2 linked regions of the Colwellia sp. M166 genome follow. Each later gene encodes a partner of the first gene's protein in a complex. Links are inferred from orthologs where the notes say so. Each region holds a gene or a part of one and is shown in the gene's direction. Other genes may lie near its edges.

Region 1 (11,363 bases):
GCTAATGCTGTGCTAGCAATATCAGCGACCGGCGCTGAAATTGGATAAGGTGCAATCACTTTACTGAGCATAGCGATAATATCGGTATTGGCAAGCGTAAAGCCACAGCGTAAGCCCGCTAAAGCAAAGGCTTTTGAAAGTGTTCTTAGAATCACTAAATGCGGATATTTTTTTAACCAACTTGCAACAGATTGTTCAGGGCTAAATTCGATATAGGCTTCGTCCACCACAACAATGGCTGACTCAGCAAATAACTCAAGTGCGGTTTGAATTTCGTCTTGCGATAATAAATTGCCGGTTGGATTACCAGGTGAGCATAAAAATACCACCTTTGCCTGACCTACTTGTGCTTTTAAACCTGCTAAGTCCAGTGCTAGCTCTTTGGTTAATGGTACTTTGATAATATCTGCGCCGTGATTTTCGGCGCTGATGGCATACATGCCATAGGTCGGCGGGCAAATTAACACGCTATCTTGATAGGCTTGACAAAACGTTCTGATGATCAGCTCTATACCTTCATCGGCGCCACGAGTAGCCAAGATGTTTTCTGCTGATAGGCGACAATATTGACGGTACGCATTGATCAAGTTTTCAGGTTGAAAGTCAGGATAACGATTAATGCTATCACTATTAACTTGGTAATGACCGGGGCCCGATGCTTCATTGGCGTTTAACCAAATTTTGCCTTGCATATCACCACTGCTAGCAAACAGCCGGCGTGCTGATTGATAAGGCACCATCGCGATTAGCTCTTTACGAGCGAGTTTATTTGCAATGCTCATTTATGCCTCCAAGCTTTGTTCTAGTGTACTATTTTGACCAGTCGAGTCAGCTTCTAAACGAATAGTAACGGCGCGCTTGTGACCGTCTAAACCTTCGGCATCGGTGAGTTCACAAATACATTGTGCTAAATTACTCAGGCCTTCGCGGCTAATTTCTTGTACGGTAAAACGTCTGGAAAAATCAGCTAACGATAAACTACTAATGACCTTTGAATAACCATAGGTAGGTAGTACATGATTAGTACCACTAGCATAGTCTCCTGCTGATTCTGGTGTGTAAGCGCCAACAAAAATTGAACCCGCATTGCGCAATTCCGCTAATAACTGTTGAGCGTTTTCGGTTTGAATAATTAAGTGTTCAGGGCCATATTCATTTGATACTTCAACAGCTTGCGCTAAGTCTTGGGTTAATATCAAACGACTTTGTTGTAATGCTTGTTCAGCTATATTGGCTCTGGATAGTTCAGCTAATTGGCTAACTAATGCGGATTGTACTTTTTCAATTAAGATTTTACTGTCAGATAGCAGTATTACTTGGCTATCGGGGCCGTGCTCAGCCTGTGATAATAAATCAGCGGCAATAAAATCGGCATTGGCTTTGGCGTCGGCAATAACCAGTACTTCTGAAGGGCCTGCTGGCATATCAATAGCAAAACCATTTACTTGTTGTGAAAGCTGTTTTTTAGCCTCGGTAACATATTTATTACCTGGACCAAAAATTTTGTTAACCGCAGCAATAGTTTCTGTACCGAATGCCAATGCTGCGCACGCTTGAGCGCCACCAACACTGTATATTTCATCTATTTGGCATAACGATGCCGCAACCAATATTTCGTCTGCTAGTTGGCCATTTTTATCTGGCGGGCAAACTAAGACTTTGCGAGGGCATTCTGCTAGTTGTGCCGGCACGCCTAACATCAATACGGTTGAAGGTAGCGGGGCACTGCCGGCCGGAATGTATAAGCCAACGCTAGCGATAGCTTCCGTTTTTAATGTGCACACCACACCAGGGGTTGTTTCTACCCGAATATCTGCAGTTATTTGGGCTTGGTGAAAACGTTTGATATTGCCATAAGCAGTTTCGATGGCGTTTAGTCTAGCAGCGGTTAATCTGCTTTTTGCTGCCTTGACTTGTGCAGAGCTCACTCGCAAGGTCGTCAGTTTTACGCCATCAAACTTCTCAGTTAAATCAAATAAAGCTTTATCGCCGTTTTCTCTGACATTGCTTAAAATGTTTTCTACTTGTTGTGATAACAAACCGCTTTCTGCGATGGCAGGGCGGGATAAGGCTAATTTACGCTCGGTATCTGACAAGTTTAGCCAATTGATTATTTCGTTTTTCATAACATTCAACTTTTAATAATTTACCCTAGAAAGATAATGTGTTTTAAGCCAATTAGTGCTTAGCACTTATTGGCCATAACGCTATTATCTAGCCCATCATTTTTTCTATTGGCATCACTAGAATAGAGTTACAACCTAAGGCATTAAGTTGTTCCATGGTTTCCCAGAAAAAAGTTTCGGTGGCAACAACATGTACAGCAACGAGGTCATCACGGCCAGCCAAAGGCAAAATGGTTGGCGTTTCTTTACCAGGCATTAAGGCGCTTACCTGCGCTATTTTATCTTTTGGTGCGTGCAGCATAATGTATTTGCTTTCTTTTGCTTTCATCACGCCTTGAATACGAGGTAATAAGGTATCAAGAATACTTTGTTTTTCAGGCGCTAATGCATCAGCTGTTTGAATTAATGACGCTTTTGAGCGGAAAATTTCTTCCACTTCAACTAAGCCGTTCGCTTCGAGTGTTGCCCCCGTTGACACTAAGTCACAAATACCATCAGATAAACCGACCCGTGGTGCGACTTCAACAGAGCCTTTTAATAAGCAAAACTCAACCTTGATACCATTCTCTTTGGCATAACGATTAAGTAATTGTGGGTAGGTTGTGGCAAACCTTAGGCCATTTAAGCTTTTAATACCTTGATAATCAAAACCTTCTGGCATGGCGATTGATAAACGACAGTCACCAAAATTTAAGCCTGAGGTACGAATGTATTGTGATTTTTGCCCCATTAACGCGCGCTCTAATGCCGTTTCTTCAAGCGTATTGTCGCCGACAATGCCTAAGTCGCAGACGCCATCCATAACAAGTCCTGGAATATCGCTACTACGTACGCGCATAATATCGATTGGCATATTAGTCACATGTGCCAACAAACGGCGATCCGAAACATTGAGTTTAAGGCCACAGCGTTTCAATAGTGCTTGTGTGTCGTCGCTTAAACGACCAGATTTTTGCATTGCAATTCTTAAGCGTGGTTCAGTTGTCATGGTGTTTTCCTATTAAATTTTAAATATTTTGTCCTGTTAAATCGCGCTTTTATGTGGCTAAAACTGCTGAAAAAATATCATGTATATACAATTTCAAGGTCATAAAAATGCGAAAACCCCCGAGAGAGATGAACTCTTTCGGGGGTTTAGACATTAATTTTATTTATCTTACACCGCTGAAAGGTTCATAGCCCCTCAGCGAATAAACCTGAGCAGCTAATCCGTATGATGGTGATGAAGATGAATAGCAATCAAGTTTAAAGTCATGTGTTGTTTACTCTATTAGTATTTGGTGTAAGTTATGGAGTTACTACTTTTTATTGTTTAGCAAAGCTAGCAAGATTTTTAAAGTAGTTACTTTAATTTGGCTTTTACATTACGTGGATTTTTCTGTCAGGGCAAGTGTTTAATTTTAACTCGATATTATATTTTGAACTAAGTTAGTATTATTTTTATCTAAGCAGAGGTAATGTTAGTAGGTTAAAGTTTGAGCTATTAATGCCGATAACCATGTTGTAACTGTATTTGACATTTATTTGATTTTGATAACCGTATTATTTATAACCTTATTAAGAGGGAGGTCGCAATGGATATTTTTACTACCGCATTGACACGCGTTGTACCTGTGCCGATTAAACCTGCGGATTTAAAAGTTAAAGCACCAGAAAAAACATCACCAACCAATGATGTGTCTGATGACATTGAAGGATTTGAAGATCCTGCTTTATATTTTAATAAACCTGTCGCTAAAAAAACACCTAACAAAGAGAAAGAGAAAAACAAAGACCATGATACGCCAGAAGTTATCAAAGCTTCTAAGGTACCTGAAGATAATACCGGTCAACATATTGATGTCTTTGAAGACAGTGAAAGCTCACCATTGGAAGAAAAAGATGGTAAACCCCATTTAGATCTTTTTGTCTAAATTCGAGATATAGTATGGTCGTTAAAGGTTTATTTATTGTATTTTTATTCTTTGTAAACGCGCATCTTGAAGTCATATGGGTATATAATAAGCGCAAATTTATCAATGTTATATCTCATGAGTGCTGTAGAACATGCATTTTCCCATCAAGGTGCTTTAGCTAAAGCGATCAAGGGTTTTTCTCCACGCCAAGCTCAGCTTGATATGGCACTTGAGGTGGCTAATGCTATCGAGAAAAAAACTTCGCTTGTTGTTGAGGCGGGTACGGGAACCGGTAAAACCTTTGCCTATTTAATCCCAGCACTGTTAGCGAATAAAGCTCATGCTGAAAATGATCAGGGTCAGAAAAAAATCATTGTTTCTACCGGAACCAAGAATCTGCAAGAACAACTGTTTCATAAAGATCTGCCATTAATTCGTCAAGCATTGGCTAGCAATGCTCAAATTGCCTTGTTAAAAGGACGAGCGAACTATCTTTGCTTATATCGTTTAGAGCAATATCAACAATCACGAGGCCAGCTTGATGCCGAAACGTTAGCTGATTTTGTCAAAGTGCGAACTTGGGCAAATGGTACACACAGTGGCGATATTGGTGAGGTGGTTAATGTTAATGAAGGCTCAGCTGTTTTTCCTTTTGTCACCAGTACTGTTGATAATTGCCTAGCTAAAGATTGTCCTAATATTGATGACTGCTATTTAATAAAAGCGCGAGAAAAAGCCATTGCTGCAGACTTAGTCGTGGTGAATCATCATTTGTTTTTTGCTGACATGGCGTTAAAAGATACTGGCTTTGGTGAGCTCATTCCGAAAGCTGATGTGATGATTTTTGATGAAGCACATCAAATTGCTGATATAGCCAGTGAATATTTTGGAGAGGCGTTTTCTACTCGCCAGTTACTTGACCTTAGTAGTGATGTTTTACAGGTATATCGCAGTGAACTAACTGACGTAAAACAATTAGGTAAGGCAGCAGAAAAGCTGTTAAAAACCAGTCAAGAATTTCGCTTGCTATTTAACTACGACCCCGAGCGAGGTAATTGGCGTGAAAAGCATAAGCTGCAACGATTTTCTCATGCCTTTAGCTTATTAAAAACCGATTTAGACTTTCTTTATCAAGTGATAAAACTTTGTCTTTCGCGTAATGAAGCCATTGATAATTGTTTTGATAGGGCAGTAAACTTATTAGCACAATATGATGTCATGGCGAATGTTGACGCCATGGGCATGAGCTTCTGGTATGAAACCACAGCACGGCATGTGGTTTTGCATAAAACGCCTTTGTCGGTCGCAGATAAGTTCGGCAATTATGTTAAAGACTCTGGTGCTGGCTGGATATTCACTTCAGCAACATTGGCTGTTGATGGCGAATTTAAGCACTTCTCTCGTCACTTAGGTATTGAACACTCAGCTAGTTTATTACTTGATAGCCCATTTGACTATGCTAAGCAATCGCAATTAATTATTCCGCGTTATCTTCCTGCAGCAAATGACCAAAACCGCGCGAAAGCATTAAGCGAACTTGCTATACCATTAATAGAGGCCAGTAAAGGCGCTTGCTTTATGCTATTTACCAGTTACCGCGTTATGCATCAAGTTGCCGAGTTATTGGCTGATAATATTGATAATTTATTGTTGGTACAAGGACAAATGGGCAAGCGAAAGTTATTAGCAGAGTTTGTTGCGCAAAGCAGTGCCGTGCTACTGGCAACGGCCAGCTTTTGGGAAGGTGTTGATGTGCGGGGTGATAAATTAACCTGTGTGATCATCGATAAATTACCGTTTGCATCACCTGATGACCCTTTACTGCAAGCTCGTAGTGAAGATGTCAAAAGACAAGGTAAAGACCCGTTTGTGCAGATCCAATTGCCACAAGCGGTTATCGCATTAAAGCAAGGAGTAGGGCGCTTAATTCGTGATGTAAATGACAAAGGTATATTAGTTATCTGTGATGATAGACTGGTAAATCGCCCGTATGGGCAAGTATTTTTAAAAAGTTTGCCTGATATGAAGCGAAGCCGAAATATTAATCAGGCTGCTGACTTTTTATCGCAACTGACATAAAACAGCTATTGAGGCAAAATACTGCAAAAAATAAAGTCAGGTTTAATCGTAAAGATTGCTCATGCAATCGATAAAATAATGATAAACTCGGCCAATTAACAGCAATTTTATTTTAAAAAGGTTTTTGACGTGAATTTTTTGGCCATTGATGCCTCAACTGAAGCTTGTTCAGTAGCAATTAAATATTTGGAACAACAGTTTAGTGAATATGAACTCTGTCCTCAGTCTCATAGTTTACGTTTATTACCTATGGTTGATAGCGTATTAAAGCAAGCTAATTGCAAATTAACTGAGTTAGATGGCATTATTTTTGGTCAGGGACCCGGAAGCTTCACCGGTGTGCGTATTGGCATCGGTGTAACCCAAGGTTTAGCATTTTCGGCGCAGTTAAATGCACGCGGCGTTTCAACATTACAAGCCATGGCTCAACAAGCCTATGATGAAAAAGGCCAAGATAAAGTTATTGCTGCAATCGATGCCCGCATGTCAGAAGTTTACACCTGCTACTTTGAAGTTGATGAGCAAGGTATTATGCAAGCAAAAACTGAAGAGACGGTGTTAAAACCTGAGTTAGTTGCTCAATATTATAGTCACTTATCTCTGCCTGCTTATGGCGTAGGAACCGGTTGGAATGCATATTCAGCATTGACGGAGTTAAAGTCAAATAACGATTCCCCTGAGATTTTATTCCCTACAGCTCAAGCAATGTTGACCATAGGCCAAGTTGATTTTGTCGAACATAGTGTAGCAGCAGAGCATGCCCAACCTAAATATGTTCGCGATACAGTGTCATGGAAAAAACTGCCGGGGCGCGAGTAAAATAACTTGATTGCTATCAAGTTATGCTTATCAAAATAAAAAATAGTTTTCACCTTGACTAGAAATTTGTTAAATTAAACTTTATGCAAGTTAATAATTCCGCCAATTTTGTCTCCCAAGCGCCTATTGCTTTAGGGAATAATTCTTCTGTACAAGCCCAAGAGCAGCGTGCAAGAGTAGCTGCGCGTGAAACGCAGAGCGCTGAAGAAAATAAAAGTCAAAATTCACAAGCTGATGTCGACACCCGCCAGCGTCTCGATATTGATGAGCAGGTCATTGCTTTAATTGAGCGTGAGCAACCACCTCCTTATGGTAATGCTGGTAATAACAACGCACAACAAAGTAACCAGCAAAACAGTTATAACAGCGCATATGATGCACCATCGAATCAAAATAAATTGGCAGTAGCCGCTTATCAATCGGTTGATACTCTTGCTGCGCGCGATAACATTGAACAAGTTTTTGGTGTTGATTTATTTGCCTAATTCATCTGAGCAAAAACCTACAGTATCTTCTACAAAAAATGCTTTGAGCTTTCGCCAAAGATATCAATTCTGGCTGATGTTACTTACAGCATTTATTATTTTGCAACTGCCTTTCATTTCTATCCCCTTTAAGTGGTTAGAGAGTTATTTTCATGAGATTAGCCACGGTTTAACGGCGTTACTCACCGGGGGAGACATTGTGCAGATCCAATTATTTCCTAACGGGGCAGGTTTGTGTACCACTCGTGGTGGCTCAGCCTTTTTTATCAGTTTAATGGGCTATGGTGGCGCTATATTATGGGGCTGTTTATTCTTTTCTTTGGCATCTGTTCATCGTAAGGCTGCACAGGCTTTTTCGGTATTATTAGTGGCCTTATTAGCTGGTAGCATTCTTTTCTGGGTACGAGATTTATTAACCTTGTTTATTGTACTGGTACTGCTCAGTTTAGTGCTAGCTCAGTTAAAATACTCATCACAAAAATATCTTCAGACGCTACTAAAAATGACCGGACTATTAGTGTTAGCTAACAGTTTAATGAGTCCTTTGTATTTACTGGATGGTCAAGCACGAGGTGATGGTGCGGCTTTAGCTAATATTACCTACATTCCAGAAATAATATGGGTGTTACTGTGGTTTATTGCAGGGCTATTTGCAACATATCGCCTGAGTAAAGTATCGTTTGCTAGCAGATCTTAAGGAGCTATAACTCCTTACTTAATAAAGGGTTTATATGTTAAATACTAGTGTCATGAAAGCCGTTACATTTAATGTTAATGGCCAAAATATTTGTGGTGTCAGTAATGGTAATGAACAACAGCCACTACTTTTATGCTTACATGGGTGGTTAGACAATGCGGCAAGCTTTCAGCCTTTGATACCTTATTTAAGTGATTATCATGTTATTGCCATCGATTGGCCAGGACATGGATTATCCAGTCATCGCAGCCTTGATGCACATTATCATTTTTTGGACTGGGTCTATGATCTTATTGCTCTATTTCGCTCTCAGCAGTGGCAAGAAATTGATATTGTTGCCCACTCTATGGGAGCCATGGTAGCGTCTGCTTTTGCTGCGGCATTTCCCGAACATGTCAAATCCTTAACCTTAATTGATGCTATCGGTATTTTAACCTCGGATGCCAAAGAGAGCACAGCACAATTGCGCAAAGGACTATTAAGTCGTTTAACGCGTCATGCAAAGCCTAAAAACAAACATGCAAGTATTGAGTCTGCTGTTGCTGCTAGAGTGTCGGTGTCGGACTTAAAGGCTAAATATGCCGCTCTTATTGTTGAACGTGGTATTGAGCAGACTGACAATGGCTTTATTTGGCGTGCAGATAGCCGTTTACGCGCCACCTCACCGTACCGATTTACCTTGGCGCAAGCTAAACAGCTTATTACTGATATAACTGCACCAGTGCAACTGGTTTATGGCGATAAAGGCATGGAGATGGTTACAACCGGTTTAGCATGCTTTGGACCTCTGTATCAAAACCTACAGGTGCATAAATTATTGGGGGGCCACCATGTTCATATGGAACAAGCCGAGCAGACAGCGAAGTTAATTGCTCAACTTATTGAACAGAAAAAGTAACCAGAGATAAGATAAGGTTTTAGCCAGTTCATCTATAATAAGCGGAGTAATTATCTGTTAAATTTAAACAAGTGTTTAAATTTACTGGATCGACCAGTGAAAATTTGATAAAACGTATCATTAAAATTATGCATAAGAATTAAAAGAGGAAAGGCACAGTGGAAAAAATTTGGCTTGAGAAGAGTTATCCTCCCGGCGTTCCATATGAAATTGACCCTGATAAGTACGCTTCCATTGTTGATATGTTTCATAAATATACCAAGATGTATGCTGAGCGTTCAGCGTTTATTAATATGGGAGCGGAATTAAACTATCGTGAACTTGCTCAACAAGCCACTGACTTTGCTGCATATTTACAACAAGATCTCGGTTTAGTTAAAGGTGATAAATTTGCCATTATGGTACCTAACTGTTTGCAATACCCTATTGCACTCTTCGGCGCCTTGTTAGCTGGTTTAACCGTTGTTAATGTTAATCCGTTATATACGCCACGTGAATTAGAGCATCAATTAAAAGATTCAAATACTAAAGCGATCTTAATTATTGAAAACTTTGCCAGTATTTTGGAAAAAGTTATTGAGAAAACGCCGGTGGAGAAAGTAATTCTTACTTCGCTTGGTGATCGTTTAGGTACCATTAAAGGTGCTATCGTTAACGGTGTTGTTAAATACGTTAAAAAAATGGTGCCAGCCTTTAATCTTAGTAATGTTGAGCATTTTAATAAGGCGTTAGCGAAAGGGCATAAGTTAAGCTTTAGCCCTGTTGAGCTAAGTGGCGATGACTTAGCCTTTTTGCAATATACCGGTGGTACAACAGGTGTTTCAAAAGGCGCGATGTTAACGCACCGAAATATGGTGGCAAATTTAGAGCAAGCTAAAGCGGCAATTAAACCACAACTTGAAGAAGGTAAAGAATTAGTTGTTACCGCTTTACCGCTTTACCATATCTTTGCGTTAACCGCTAATTGCCTAACCTTTATTACCCTTGGTGGCACCAACTTATTGATCACTAATCCGCGTGATATGCCAGGTTTTGTCAAAGAGCTAAATAAATATAATTTTACCGCTATTACCGGGGTAAATACGCTTTTTAATGGCTTGTTAAATACGCCAGGTTTTAGTGAACTCGACTTCTCTAATTTAAAATTATCGCTTGGCGGCGGCATGGCGGTACAACGCCCAGTCGCTGAAAAGTGGGAAACCGTGACGAAATCACGTTTACTTGAGGGCTATGGTTTGACGGAATGCGCGCCGCTGGTAACACTTTGCCCTTATAATCAACAACATTATACTGGCAGTATTGGCTTGCCAGCATCATCTACCGATATTCGTATTGTTAAAGAAGATGGTAGCGAAGCTGAAATTGGTGAGGCGGGTGAAATGTGGGTTAAAGGCCCACAAGTCATGAAAGGTTACTACAAACGCCAAGAAGCAACAGATGAAGTATTAAAAGATGGTTGGCTAGCAACAGGTGATGTTGCTTGTATGGATGAAAATGGTTTCTTCAAAATTGTTGATCGTAAAAAAGATATGATAATTGTTTCTGGTTTTAATGTTTTTCCAAACGAAATAGAAGAAGTTGTTGTCAGCCATGAAGGGGTATTAGAAGCCGCAGCTATAGGAGTACCTCATGAGGTTTCTGGTGAAATTGTAAAAATATTTGTTGTTCGTACCGATCCGAACTTAACGGAAAAAGCGTTAATTAAATATTGCCGTGAAAACTTAACGAATTATAAAGTACCAAAAATTGTTGAGTTCCGTGATGATTTACCGAAAACCAATGTTGGTAAAATATTACGACGTGAATTACGTTAAGCGCATTGTTTAGCAAATAAACGATCAACGAAAAAGGCCAACGTCATGTTGGCCTTTTTTATGTACTGAACTGCGTGCGATTTTTTCGATATTGCTACTTTTAGATTGAAGGATTTGGTTTTCCTAAAAGCAAGGGGAATTCAGTTTTATTCTGTTAACCCTGTGCGTTTAATCTCTGACCATTGACTGCCTTACTATCATCAGCCATCAGATATACGTAAAGTGGCATAATGTCAGCGGGCGATGCTATATTCGCTTTATTCTCAGCAGGGTAGGCACTTGAACGCATGTTGGTATTTGTCGCGCCAGGATTAATAGCATTTATGCGTAATGTGCTATTTTCATATTCATCAGCAATAACTTGCATCATACCTTCAGTGGCAAATTTAGACACGCTGTAGGCGCCCCAATAAGCTTTACCTTTATTACCAACACCTGATGAAGTAAATACCAGAGATGCATTGTCAGCTTTTAAAAGTTCCGGTATTAAAGCCTGAGTGAGTAAAAACTGTGCGTTAACGTTAACTTGCATAACATCTTGCCAGATTTG
Region 2 (10,435 bases), 3.5 Mb from region 1 along the record:
AGTTCATTACATCCAGATAAAACATTATTCTACACTAATAAAATTAGTGTCATAGAAAGTTATTGCATTCTAATTAAAATAAAACCGCGAGGCCAAGGCTATCGCGGTTTTTATTTAGAATGAACATTGAAGTTCGAATGGAAGATTAACTAACTGTTTAAAACTGCTTTAATTTGACCGCTTACAGCGCCCATATCAGCCTTACCTTGCATTAACGGTTTCAACACCGCCATTACTTTACCCATATCAGCCATTGAGGTTGCACCGGTGTCGGCAATTGCTTTTGTGATCAATTGGTTAATTTCATCTGCTGATAATGGTTGCGGGAGAAAATCTTCTATGGCGCTGATTTCTGCAGCTTCTTTAGCTGCTAATTCATCGCGACCACCGTCAGTAAACATTTTGATAGACTCTTTACGTTGTTTAACCATTTTGGTTAACAAGGCAATGATATTGTCATCAGTTGCTTCTGTGTTGTGATCAATTTCTGCCTGCTTTATCGCAGATAATGCCATACGAATTACACCAAGACGAATTTTGTCTTTAGCACGCATGGCAATTTTCATTTCATCTTTAAGTTGGCTAAGTAGACTCATGATTTAATTTACTCTTAAGTTAACTCAGTTGACCTAGGATTTACTAAGGTATCTTAGTACATGCGAACGCGACGAGCGTTCTCACGAGAAACTTTTTTAGCTGCACGTTTAACTGCTGCTGCTTTCTTACGCTTACGTTCCCAAGTTGGCTTTTCGTAAGATTCGCGACGGCGAACCTCAGAAAGGATACCTGCTTTTTCACATGAACGTTTGAAACGACGTAATGCAACGTCAAATGGTTCGTTTTCTCTTACTTTAATTACTGGCATGTACTGTTTTACCTTAGTTAGAAATCTATATAAATCGGTGTCTGATTTCAGCTAAATAGCCTCATCTTCACCCACTCTATTAAAAATTGGTGCCGTATTCTAAAGCGAACACTACGGTAATGTAAAGGAGTAATCATTATTTCGTGCAGTTTTAGTGTCATTGCGCTTTAAATTCGGTTATTTGACAAAGCAAAGACTGACTTGCTTTGGTTATTTTAAAAGGACGTTAAATGAAAACGAAAATATTTTAGTTGTCATTATATGCACTATAAATTGAAAGTTGCGGGCTCGATAGGTAAAATCATCGGCCAAATGTAACTGCTGACTTAATGTTGCAGTTTTCGACTTCTTTGACAGCAGAGCTATTTTAGTTCTAGGTAAATAAAAAACTATGCGAATTTTAGGTATTGAAACTTCTTGTGATGAAACCGGTATTGCGATCTATGATGATGGCCAAGGGGATCTACCTAAAGGCATAGTTGCACATCGACTATATAGTCAAATTGCCGTTCATGCCGATTATGGTGGCGTAGTGCCAGAGTTAGCGTCACGTGATCATGTGCGTAAAACTATTCCGTTAATTAAAGAAGTACTTGCTGAAGCTAATTTGACACCTGCTGATTTAGATGGCGTAGCCTATACAGCAGGGCCTGGTTTAATCGGTGCTTTACTTGTGGGGTGTTCAATTGGTCGCAGCTTAGCTTATGGCTGGGATTTACCCGCAGTACCTGTACATCATATGGAAGGGCATTTATTAGCCCCAATGTTAGAAGAAAATATACCTGAATTTCCTTTTGTCGCCTTATTAGTGTCGGGCGGTCATACCATGTTAGTGCGTGTTGATGGCATTGGTCATTATGAATTACTGGGTGAATCAGTAGATGATGCCGCCGGTGAAGCCTTCGACAAAACGGCTAAGTTATTAGGCTTGGATTATCCTGGTGGCCCAGTATTAGCGAAAATGGCAGAAAGTGGTAGAAAAGGGCGCTTTAAATTTCCGAGGCCAATGACCGATAGACCTGGGCTAGATTTTAGTTTTAGTGGTTTGAAAACGTCAGCTGCTAATACCATTCGCAAAGAAAGTCATGATGAATTAACTGCTGAGCAAAAAGCACAAACACAAGCTGATATTGCTTATGCTTTCCAAGAAGCAGTCGTTGATACGCTTGCCATCAAATGTAAAAGAGCCTTAAAACAATGTGATTTAAATCGTTTAGTGATTGCGGGCGGCGTTAGTGCTAATACCGCGTTAAGAGAAAAGTTAGCAGAGATAACTAAAAAACTCGGCGGCGAAGTCTTCTACCCTCGACCTGAATTTTGTACTGATAATGGCGCTATGATTGCCTACGCAGGTTTACAACGTTTAAAGGCGGGTGTTGATACTGACTTAACTTTTAAAGCAACTCCGCGTTGGCCATTAGATACTTTAGAAGCAATATAGCAGCAAGTCATGATTACTTTTTGCTGAAGGATATCTTGGGTTCTTTGCCTTGCAGTAATCTAATAATGTTCTCTTTGTGCCTAAATATAATCAATCCAGACAACATTAATACCGGATAGACATAGATTGGTTTTAATAGCCAAGTATATAACGGCGCCACAGCTACAGTAACAATGGCGGCCAAGCTTGAATAGCGAGTGACTTTCGCGACCAATAACCACGTTAAGATCAATAGCCCGCCCAAATCTAAACCAATAGGCAACAAGACACCAAATGCCGTAGCAACTGCTTTACCACCATTAAAGTTGAAAAATATTGGATACATGTGCCCTAAACAAGCTGCAACAGCAATAATACCTAAGTATACCGGCTCTAAACCTAAGAAGTAGCCGCCCCATACCGGTAAGGTGCCTTTTAGTATGTCAAAGAGTAGCACTGATGCAGCAACAAATTTATTGCTGATACGTAATACGTTGGTAGCGCCGGGGTTTTTTGAGCCAGTGGAACGAGGATCGGGTAAATTCAAAAGTTTACAAAGTAATATGGCACTCGAAATTGAACCTACTAAGTAAGCCAATACGACCATTACACCTGTAATAAGTAAACTACTAATACAAAGTTCCTTTTGAGTTTCGTTCGGTAAAAGTATAAAAAAAAATTTCTTTAGCGCTTTTTCTCATTGTAGCGCGTTGATTACTAGTTTTTCTAGACCTGCACAGGTAAACTCGCCATTTATTTTCTAAATCAGCTAGTGGCGATTGTTTGTACTATTTTCGATTAGCGCCATAGCAAACCATATAAAGGGTCTTAATGTGGATAAAGTCTATATTGAAGGATTAACCTTTCAAACAACGATCGGTTTTTATCAGTGGGAAAAAGAAATAAAACAAACACTGGTGATTGATCTCGCGATGGGCTGGAATACAGCACAAGCAGCAGAAAATGATGAGTTAGCTAAAACACTTGATTATGCTGCAATCTCTGAAGCCGTGGTTGAATTTGCTAATGCTAATCCTGTTGATTTAATTGAAACGCTTGCTGAACGTATTGCTGCTTTCCTTATTGATACCTATCAAATTCCTTGGTTGCGTTTAAAGTTAATGAAACCAACGGCAGTACATAATGCAATCACTGTCGGCGTTGAGATTGAACGTAGTCGAGAGCCATCAGGTCAAGCATTGTAATGGCTGACATTTATATTTCTCTTGGTAGCAATATTAATCGTCAATATCATATTGAACAGGGACTTAATGCGTTAACTGATGCCTTTGGTTTACTGACCTTATCGTCATTATTTGAAAGTGAGGCTGTTGGTTTTGCTGGTAAAGCATTTTACAATATGGTGGTTGCTGTTAAGACTGAACTGAGCTTAGCTGAAGTCGCTACTATACTAAGAACAATAGAATTTTCCTATGGTCGCAGCCAAGATGCGAAAAAATTTAGTCCGCGCACATTAGACTTAGACTTGCTACTTTATGGCGATGTTATTACTGATACTCCAGCACAAATCCCTCGAGATGAAATTACAAAAAACGCTTTCGTATTATGGCCTTTAGCTGAACTTGCGGGGCAATTAACTCACCCAACTATGGCTAAAAGCTACAACGAGTTATGGCAACAATACGACAAGAATCAACAAAAATTAAAAAAAGTCCCTTTAGTTTGGGCAAATGAAAATAGGGAAAGATAACCAGTATGAGTACAATTGATGTATTTATTTTAGCGATAATTCAAGGCTTAACGGAATTTTTACCGATATCGAGTTCCGCACATTTAATTTTACCATCGGCCGTTTTTGGCTGGCAAGATCAAGGTCAAGCTTTAGATGTTGCGCTACATGTTGGTACCTTGCTTGCCGTTGTGCTTTATTTTCGTAAAGAAGTTGGCAGTATGACTGTGGCATGGTTTGGTACGGTTGGCGTTGGCCCAGAAAAAAAATATAACAGCTTTGACGGCAAGCTTGCATGGTGGATTATACTGGCATCAATTCCATTAGGTATTGTGGGATTATTGGGCAAAGACTTTATTGAAGCAAACCTGCGCTCAGCTGCTGTTATTGCTATTACTACTTTAGTGTTTGGTATCTTATTAGGTTTTGCTGATATAAAAGCCAAAGAAAATGTCAGCGTTGAAAAGCTGGGTTTTAAAGGTGCAATGATTATTGGCTTAGCGCAAGTGCTGGCATTAATACCCGGTACTTCACGTTCTGGCATCACCATGACTTTAGGCTTAATGTTAGGGTTAAATAAAGAAAATGCCGCACGTTTTTCATTTTTGTTATCAATTCCTGCCATCGTGATGAGCGGCGGTTATTTAACCTATAAATTAATATCATCGGCTGAGCCGGTTGACTGGAGTACATTAGGTTTAGGCAGCATCTTGGCATTCTTTAGTGCTTATGCCTGTATTCACTACTTTTTAATTTTAGTCAGTAAAGTAGGTATGATGCCATTCGTGATTTATCGTTTAATTCTTGGCGCTGGTCTGCTTTGGTTTGTACTGGGATAATTGCTACACTATAGCCAATTTTAAAACGCGCTTTGGCGCGTTTTTGTTATACATATACTGATGCCAAGCGTGATACGCGAGCATTATTTTATCTACTCAGGCAGTACTAATGGACTATTGGGCTTTCTAAAAAGCCTAGGTAAACTTGGCTTCTGAACCGAATATGGTAGATATTCACCTGATTAAAAGTGAGATTTTTGATGGATTTGTCTTTAACTGAAGAACAAATGATGATTCAAGATATGGCGAAAAAATTTGCCGAAAGTGAACTCGCACCGGTAGCTGCGCAGCTTGATGAAACGATGGATCAAAAGCTATTTTTGGCTAATTTAGCACAATTGACCGAACTAGGTTTTATGGGCTTAAACATCAAAGCTGAATATGGCGGCGTTGAAGCCGGCAGTGTTGCCTTTAGTTTAGCTATTACCGAACTTGCTCGTGCTTGTGCTTCAACTGCGGTAACAACATCGGTGACCAATATGGTCGCTGAGGTGATTCAGGCCGTTGGTAATGAAGAGCAAAAGCAAAAGCATTTACCAAAGCTTTGTAGTGGTGAGTATCGCGCCGGTGGCTTTTGTTTAACGGAAGCAACTGCAGGTTCTGATCCCGCAGGGATGAAAACTCAAGCAGTTAAAGACGGAGATGATTACCTTATTAGCGGCAGTAAACTTTATATCACCAGTGGTTCATTCGCTGATGTTTTTGTGGTTTGGGCAGTTACTGACCCAGCAGCGAAAAAAGGTAAAGGTATCTCGTGTTTTATTGTTGAAGCCAACACTGCCGGTATTACTATTGGTAAAGCTGAAGGTAAAATGGGCCAGAAGGCGTCACCAACCAATGAAGTGCACTTTGACAATTGCCGTGTACCAGCTTCAGCCTTGATGGGTGCTGAAAACAAAGGTTTTGGCGTTGCGGTAGGTGAACTTGCCGGTGGCCGTATTGGTATTGGCTCGTTAGCACTGGGCGTTGGTCTTGCTGCACTTGATTACGCTAAAGCTCACATTGTTGAGCGTAAACAATTTGGTCAGTCATTGGCTAATTTTCAAGGACTGCAGTGGAAGCTTGCTGAACGTTATACTGAAATGGAAGCGGCGCGTTTATTGTTAATGCAAGCAGCATATACCAAAGAGCAAGGCCAACCTTTTGGTATGGCAGCGTCAATGGCCAAATTATTTGCTACTGAGAATGCAAATAAAGCCTGTTATGACGCTTTGCAGTTAATGGGCGGTGCGGGCTATATTCGAGAATACCCACTTGAGCGTATGGCGCGTGATGTGCGCGTAACTTCAATTTATGAAGGTACGAGTGAAATTCAAAAAGTGATTATTGCTCGAGAATTATTACAAAAAGTGTAGGGCGTATATCTTGAGATAGCCCACTTATTTAAACGGACATTGGCTGAGCTGATGTCCGTTTTTTTGTGATATTTTTAAGACTTTTTAAAATAAAATTTAACGATTATTTCTCTCAATTATAATTAGCGGCTTGTATCTTCAGGGTTTGGCCCCACTTTAAAATCATATATCTTATTATTGGAACTGCATTGATGATGAACTCTATTGCGATCACCTTAGAAAACTTTCAACAAGTTATTATTGAAGAATCAAAAAACCAACTTGTATTGGTTGATTTTTGGGCCCAACAAATCCCTGAAAGTACCGAACTGCGAGATAAGTTAACAACAGCATTAGCTAATCATGGTGATACGATACTGTTTGCAACGGTTGACTGTGAGACGCAGGGGCAAATTGCTCAGCAGTTTGGTATTCAAGGTTTACCAACGGCGGTTTTAGTCAAAGATGGTCAGCCACTTGATGGCTTAACTGGTCCACAAACTGATGCAAGCATTAATGAGTTTTTAGCTAAATATTTACCCAAAGAGCAAGACTTACTGTTAGTGCAAGCTAAAGATTTATTAGCTGAAGGTAACGTTGCTGAGGCATTTCCTATTATCAGCCAAGCTTATCAACTCGATAATGAGCGGGCTGACATTAAGTTAGTGTTAGCCAATGTTTATATTCAAACGGGTAAGATCACTGAGGCAGAGTTGTTACTGAAAAGTATCAAAATGATTGATCAAGACAGTGATTATCAATCCTTAATAGCAAAGTTGGAATTAGCAAGCCAAGCTGCGGACTCTCCTGAAATTCAAGCACTTGAACAGCAGTTGCTTAATGAACCGGAGAATGTTGAGTTACAGCAGAAATTGGCGGCACAGTATAGCCAAGTTAACCGTTATGAAGATGCACTCGCTATTCTGTTTCGCTTAGTGCAAAACAATGGTGCTGATATTGCGAGCAAAGATTTATTGCTTGATGTCTTGAAGTCCTTACCTGATGGTGATGCGTTAGCAAGCAAATACCGCCGTAAACTTTACACTTTGATGTATTAATACTTCTAGGGTTTTAAATAACCTGAGTCCTAGATAAGCTAAGTCCGTCAATGCTACGATTTCTGCGTGAAACAGCATTAAATTTGCGACTAATAGCTCGCTATTAGGTATACAAATCAGCCTTGATTCACGTAAAACTTATCACATTGATAATAAATTATGCGACTAATTTTATAATTGACTAAAGTGATTGTAACCATTGCACTATACTAATTTCTTCGCACATCCATTATCCCGAACTCAGGTTAAATAAAAAGCATAACAGTAGATTGTTATGCTTTTTTGATTTGCAGCCGCTGTAGCAAAGATTTTAAGTTTCACTGAGTGAGAAGACATTTATTAGAATTGCTATTACGCAGCAGAAATAGCTTGTTCTTCGCTCTTGAGTAAATGTGAAAACTCGCTGAGAAATTTTTGGATTTTTCTCGCGACCACTAACTGGCAGTACTTATTTTCAGGGTTGTTAGTGACATAATCTTGATGATAACTTTCGGCACTAGAGAAATTATTCACGGCTTTGACCGTGGTGACTATCGCTTGCTCAAATTCTTCTGTGCTATTTAATTGCGCAATTCTCGCTTCGGCAATCTCCTGCTGCTCAGTAGTATGGAACAGAATCGTTGAGCGATATTGGCTACCAATATCATCACCTTGACGATTTAAGCTTGTTGGATCATGAATAGCAAAAAATACCGTTAATATCGTTTCTATATCCAGTAATGTCGTATCAAAAGTTATTTGCACCACTTCGGCATGATTAGCTGTCCCATTACAAACTTGCTCGTAGCTTGGGTTGATAATATCACCATCAGCGTAACCACTGACCACTGAAACGATACCTTCAATTCGGGCAAAAATATTTTCAACGCACCAAAAGCAACCTGCGCCTAATGTTATTTTCTCGATGCTCATCGCTTTTTCCTTTGAAAAATTCTTAATATTAAATGACGTTTTATAGTTTAAGTTTTAAAACGTATAGACGTCTATATGTTTATAAGCAGAATGTATCACTCGGACGTTTAGATGTCTATATGTTTTTTGATGGTTTATGGTAAATGATCAGGTGACTAAATAACTTGCTTGATGAAGCTATTAATAAGTAGACCACCTAGTGCTGATTAGTCAGCTCTAGGTGGTATGGCCGAGTAAGTTGAACAATATATTAATCAACTAATGGCAAGTTATAAGCAACATGCTGATGAAAGCGTAAGGTTAATTCGTCTTTTTCAGTCACAATTTCAAGTTCAGTGGCAAATAAACGTATCGCTTGCTCTATTTGGTTGACAAATTTTGCATAGTTTTGTTCTACGCCATTATGGCAGTTAGCAACAAAGATTAACTGCACATTATCAACCAGTACGTCAGCCTGCCATTTACTGACAATACCACATGGGCTTTGCTTAGGGTTGTAGCCTAACATTTGTAACTCGCCAACTTTCGAAACCAATTCATGCAAACTATGCCTTACAATAGGCACCAAGCCATTGGCAATCAGTGCGCCATTATTTAAGTTAAAGCGCTTTGCTACGAGTGAGAAGGTATCAGTTAGATAGGTGAATAAAGGGTTGTAGGGATCTGCTGAAGCAGGATCAATATCAACTAACTGAGAGATCCTGTGGTTAAGGGGTAAATTAACAATCGCATAAGTGATGGATGACATATTTTCAGCCAAGTTAACATTCTGGCTCGCATACCTTTGGGCGATAGGTCTAAACTTGTGTGCTTGGCTAGTACAACAACCTTTATTTTTAGCAAATATGTCGTAGGTTAAATGCTGATGATCACGCATTCGGATGCTCGTCATGGGCAGCTTTATTTGTTGTGAGAAATTAGCTAGCAGCGCTTTTACTTTTTGATGAAATTTTGCCGCCTCAACTCGGATCTCGCTGCCCGATGCCAAAAATACTAAGGTAATTTTTTTGGCTCTAATACTGGCATTAAAAAATGAATTTTGTAGCACATGTTGTTGTGGATCATAATAGAAGATGATTTGCTGTTTGGTTTGCCACTGATGCATTTCTTGGCTATAGCGTACCCGTACTAATTTATCGTTAGCAACAAGTAGGCTGTTTGTGATGCCGTTGCTATTACTGAGATTAAATAGCAGTTCAGCTAAGGCTTGGTAACAAGCATAATAATTTGCACTGCCATCATTAGTAGAATGACTCGGTAATTGTGAAAGTAGTTGCTCTGTTAAGGTAAATTCAGCCAAAATGTATTGATTATCACGAGCATTATCCGGTATGTAGGCTTTTGTTGCTGCGCTACGTTTTCTAACTATTGACATAACAATTCCCTGAAAGAACTTGGTATCATCTTGATCCCAATTTAAGTTTTGGTATGTCAGCGATTATACGCAGTGCTTGTGACATTTTTATGTCGTGTAAAAGCCAATTAAAAATATTGATAAGATGTGCTATTGGTCGTCATAAAAGTTAATTTTTGACAGCTAAATTTAAAAAATAATATTTCGCCAATGTAAACCGAGGAAACCACGTAGAGATGTATAACAAATGTCGATAAACAATAATGCAGAGTTAATTGCAGCCATTAATCAAGTTATGCCATTTGGTAAATATAGTGGAAGAAAGCTACTACAATTGCCTGAGCCTTATTTAGTTTGGTTTCATGCTAAGGGGTTCCCTGAAGGAAAGTTAGGCCAGCAATTAGCGTTAATTTATGAAGTTAAACTTAATGGCTTAGAAGAGATGTTAAGGCCTTTGTTAAGAGCTTAACTTTTCAAACTGATTTGTTCTTGAATTTATTTTTTTAAGTCTGCTTTGCTATATAGCCTTTTGCTAACAAATTGTTTTGTAATACTTAGTTTAAAGTTGTTTTTATTCGTTGTTTATTTTCCCTAAAAAAATAAAAAAAGTACCCACTTCGTCAGAAAAACAACTTGCTTTCAGCGTTTGCTTGTCCTTAAATTAATTGGGATTGAAGTGATACCATGTTGTGGTTGGTAGTATGCTTCTCTCGTTAATTAAGGTCAATTATTAATAATTATCAAATACTTATTAAATAGTAAAATGTAGAGGTGTTATTCATGAGAAGACAGAAAAGAGACAAATTAGGCAGAGCACACTCAAATGGTTATCAAGCTGGGCTTTGTGGCAGAACTAAAGAAAAATGTCCTTATCAAAATACTGATACGAAATCAGAATGGCTTGGAGGTTGGCGAGAAGCCTTAACCGATAGAAGTATGGGCTTGTTTAAATAACCTGAGCTC

The links.
Region 2: the proteins of tsaB (region 1) and tsaD are in contact, whole or in part, in a solved structure (PDB 4WQ4), measured with the Escherichia coli proteins. The link is inferred for Colwellia sp. M166 from one-to-one orthologs.

What each region holds. Positions count from the first base shown.
Region 1 is NZ_CP040755.1:55,134-66,496, forward strand. What follows is about bases 5,121-8,074. They hold tsaB (tRNA (adenosine(37)-N6)-threonylcarbamoyltransferase complex dimerization subunit type 1 TsaB), read left to right. Parts: upstream 5,121-6,229; coding sequence 6,230-6,919; downstream 6,920-8,074. Other genes in these bases: FGD67_RS00355 (ATP-dependent DNA helicase), read left to right, coding at 5,121-6,100; FGD67_RS00365 (hypothetical protein), read left to right, coding at 7,003-7,404; FGD67_RS00370 (M50 family metallopeptidase), read left to right, coding at 7,397-8,074. In the rest of the region: hisC (histidinol-phosphate transaminase), read right to left, coding at 1-782; hisD (histidinol dehydrogenase), read right to left, coding at 783-2,126; hisG (ATP phosphoribosyltransferase), read right to left, coding at 2,215-3,114; FGD67_RS00350 (hypothetical protein), read left to right, coding at 3,701-4,039; more of FGD67_RS00355, read left to right, coding at 4,157-5,120; more of FGD67_RS00370, read left to right, coding at 8,075-8,101; FGD67_RS00375 (alpha/beta fold hydrolase), read left to right, coding at 8,136-8,999; long-chain-fatty-acid--CoA ligase FadD, read left to right, coding at 9,158-10,813; FGD67_RS00385 (YciK family oxidoreductase), read right to left, coding at 10,968-11,363. UniProt on the Escherichia coli protein: Required for the formation of a threonylcarbamoyl group on adenosine at position 37 (t(6)A37) in tRNAs that read codons beginning with adenine.
Region 2 is NZ_CP040755.1:3,527,477-3,537,911, forward strand. Bases 459-3,281 are described here. They hold tsaD (tRNA (adenosine(37)-N6)-threonylcarbamoyltransferase complex transferase subunit TsaD), read left to right. Parts: upstream 459-1,256; coding sequence 1,257-2,306; downstream 2,307-3,281. Other genes in these bases: FGD67_RS15925 (GatB/YqeY domain-containing protein), read right to left, coding at 459-596; rpsU (30S ribosomal protein S21), read right to left, coding at 650-865; plsY (glycerol-3-phosphate 1-O-acyltransferase PlsY), read right to left, coding at 2,320-2,904; folB (dihydroneopterin aldolase), read left to right, coding at 3,119-3,281. In the rest of the region: more of FGD67_RS15925, read right to left, coding at 150-458; more of folB, read left to right, coding at 3,282-3,490; folK (2-amino-4-hydroxy-6-hydroxymethyldihydropteridine diphosphokinase), read left to right, coding at 3,490-3,996; FGD67_RS15955 (undecaprenyl-diphosphate phosphatase), read left to right, coding at 4,002-4,814; FGD67_RS15960 (acyl-CoA dehydrogenase family protein), read left to right, coding at 5,015-6,169; FGD67_RS15965 (tetratricopeptide repeat protein), read left to right, coding at 6,361-7,206; peptide-methionine (S)-S-oxide reductase MsrA, read right to left, coding at 7,558-8,118; FGD67_RS15975 (DUF3083 family protein), read right to left, coding at 8,369-9,493; FGD67_RS15980 (DUF3820 family protein), read left to right, coding at 9,720-9,941; rmf (ribosome modulation factor), read left to right, coding at 10,253-10,426.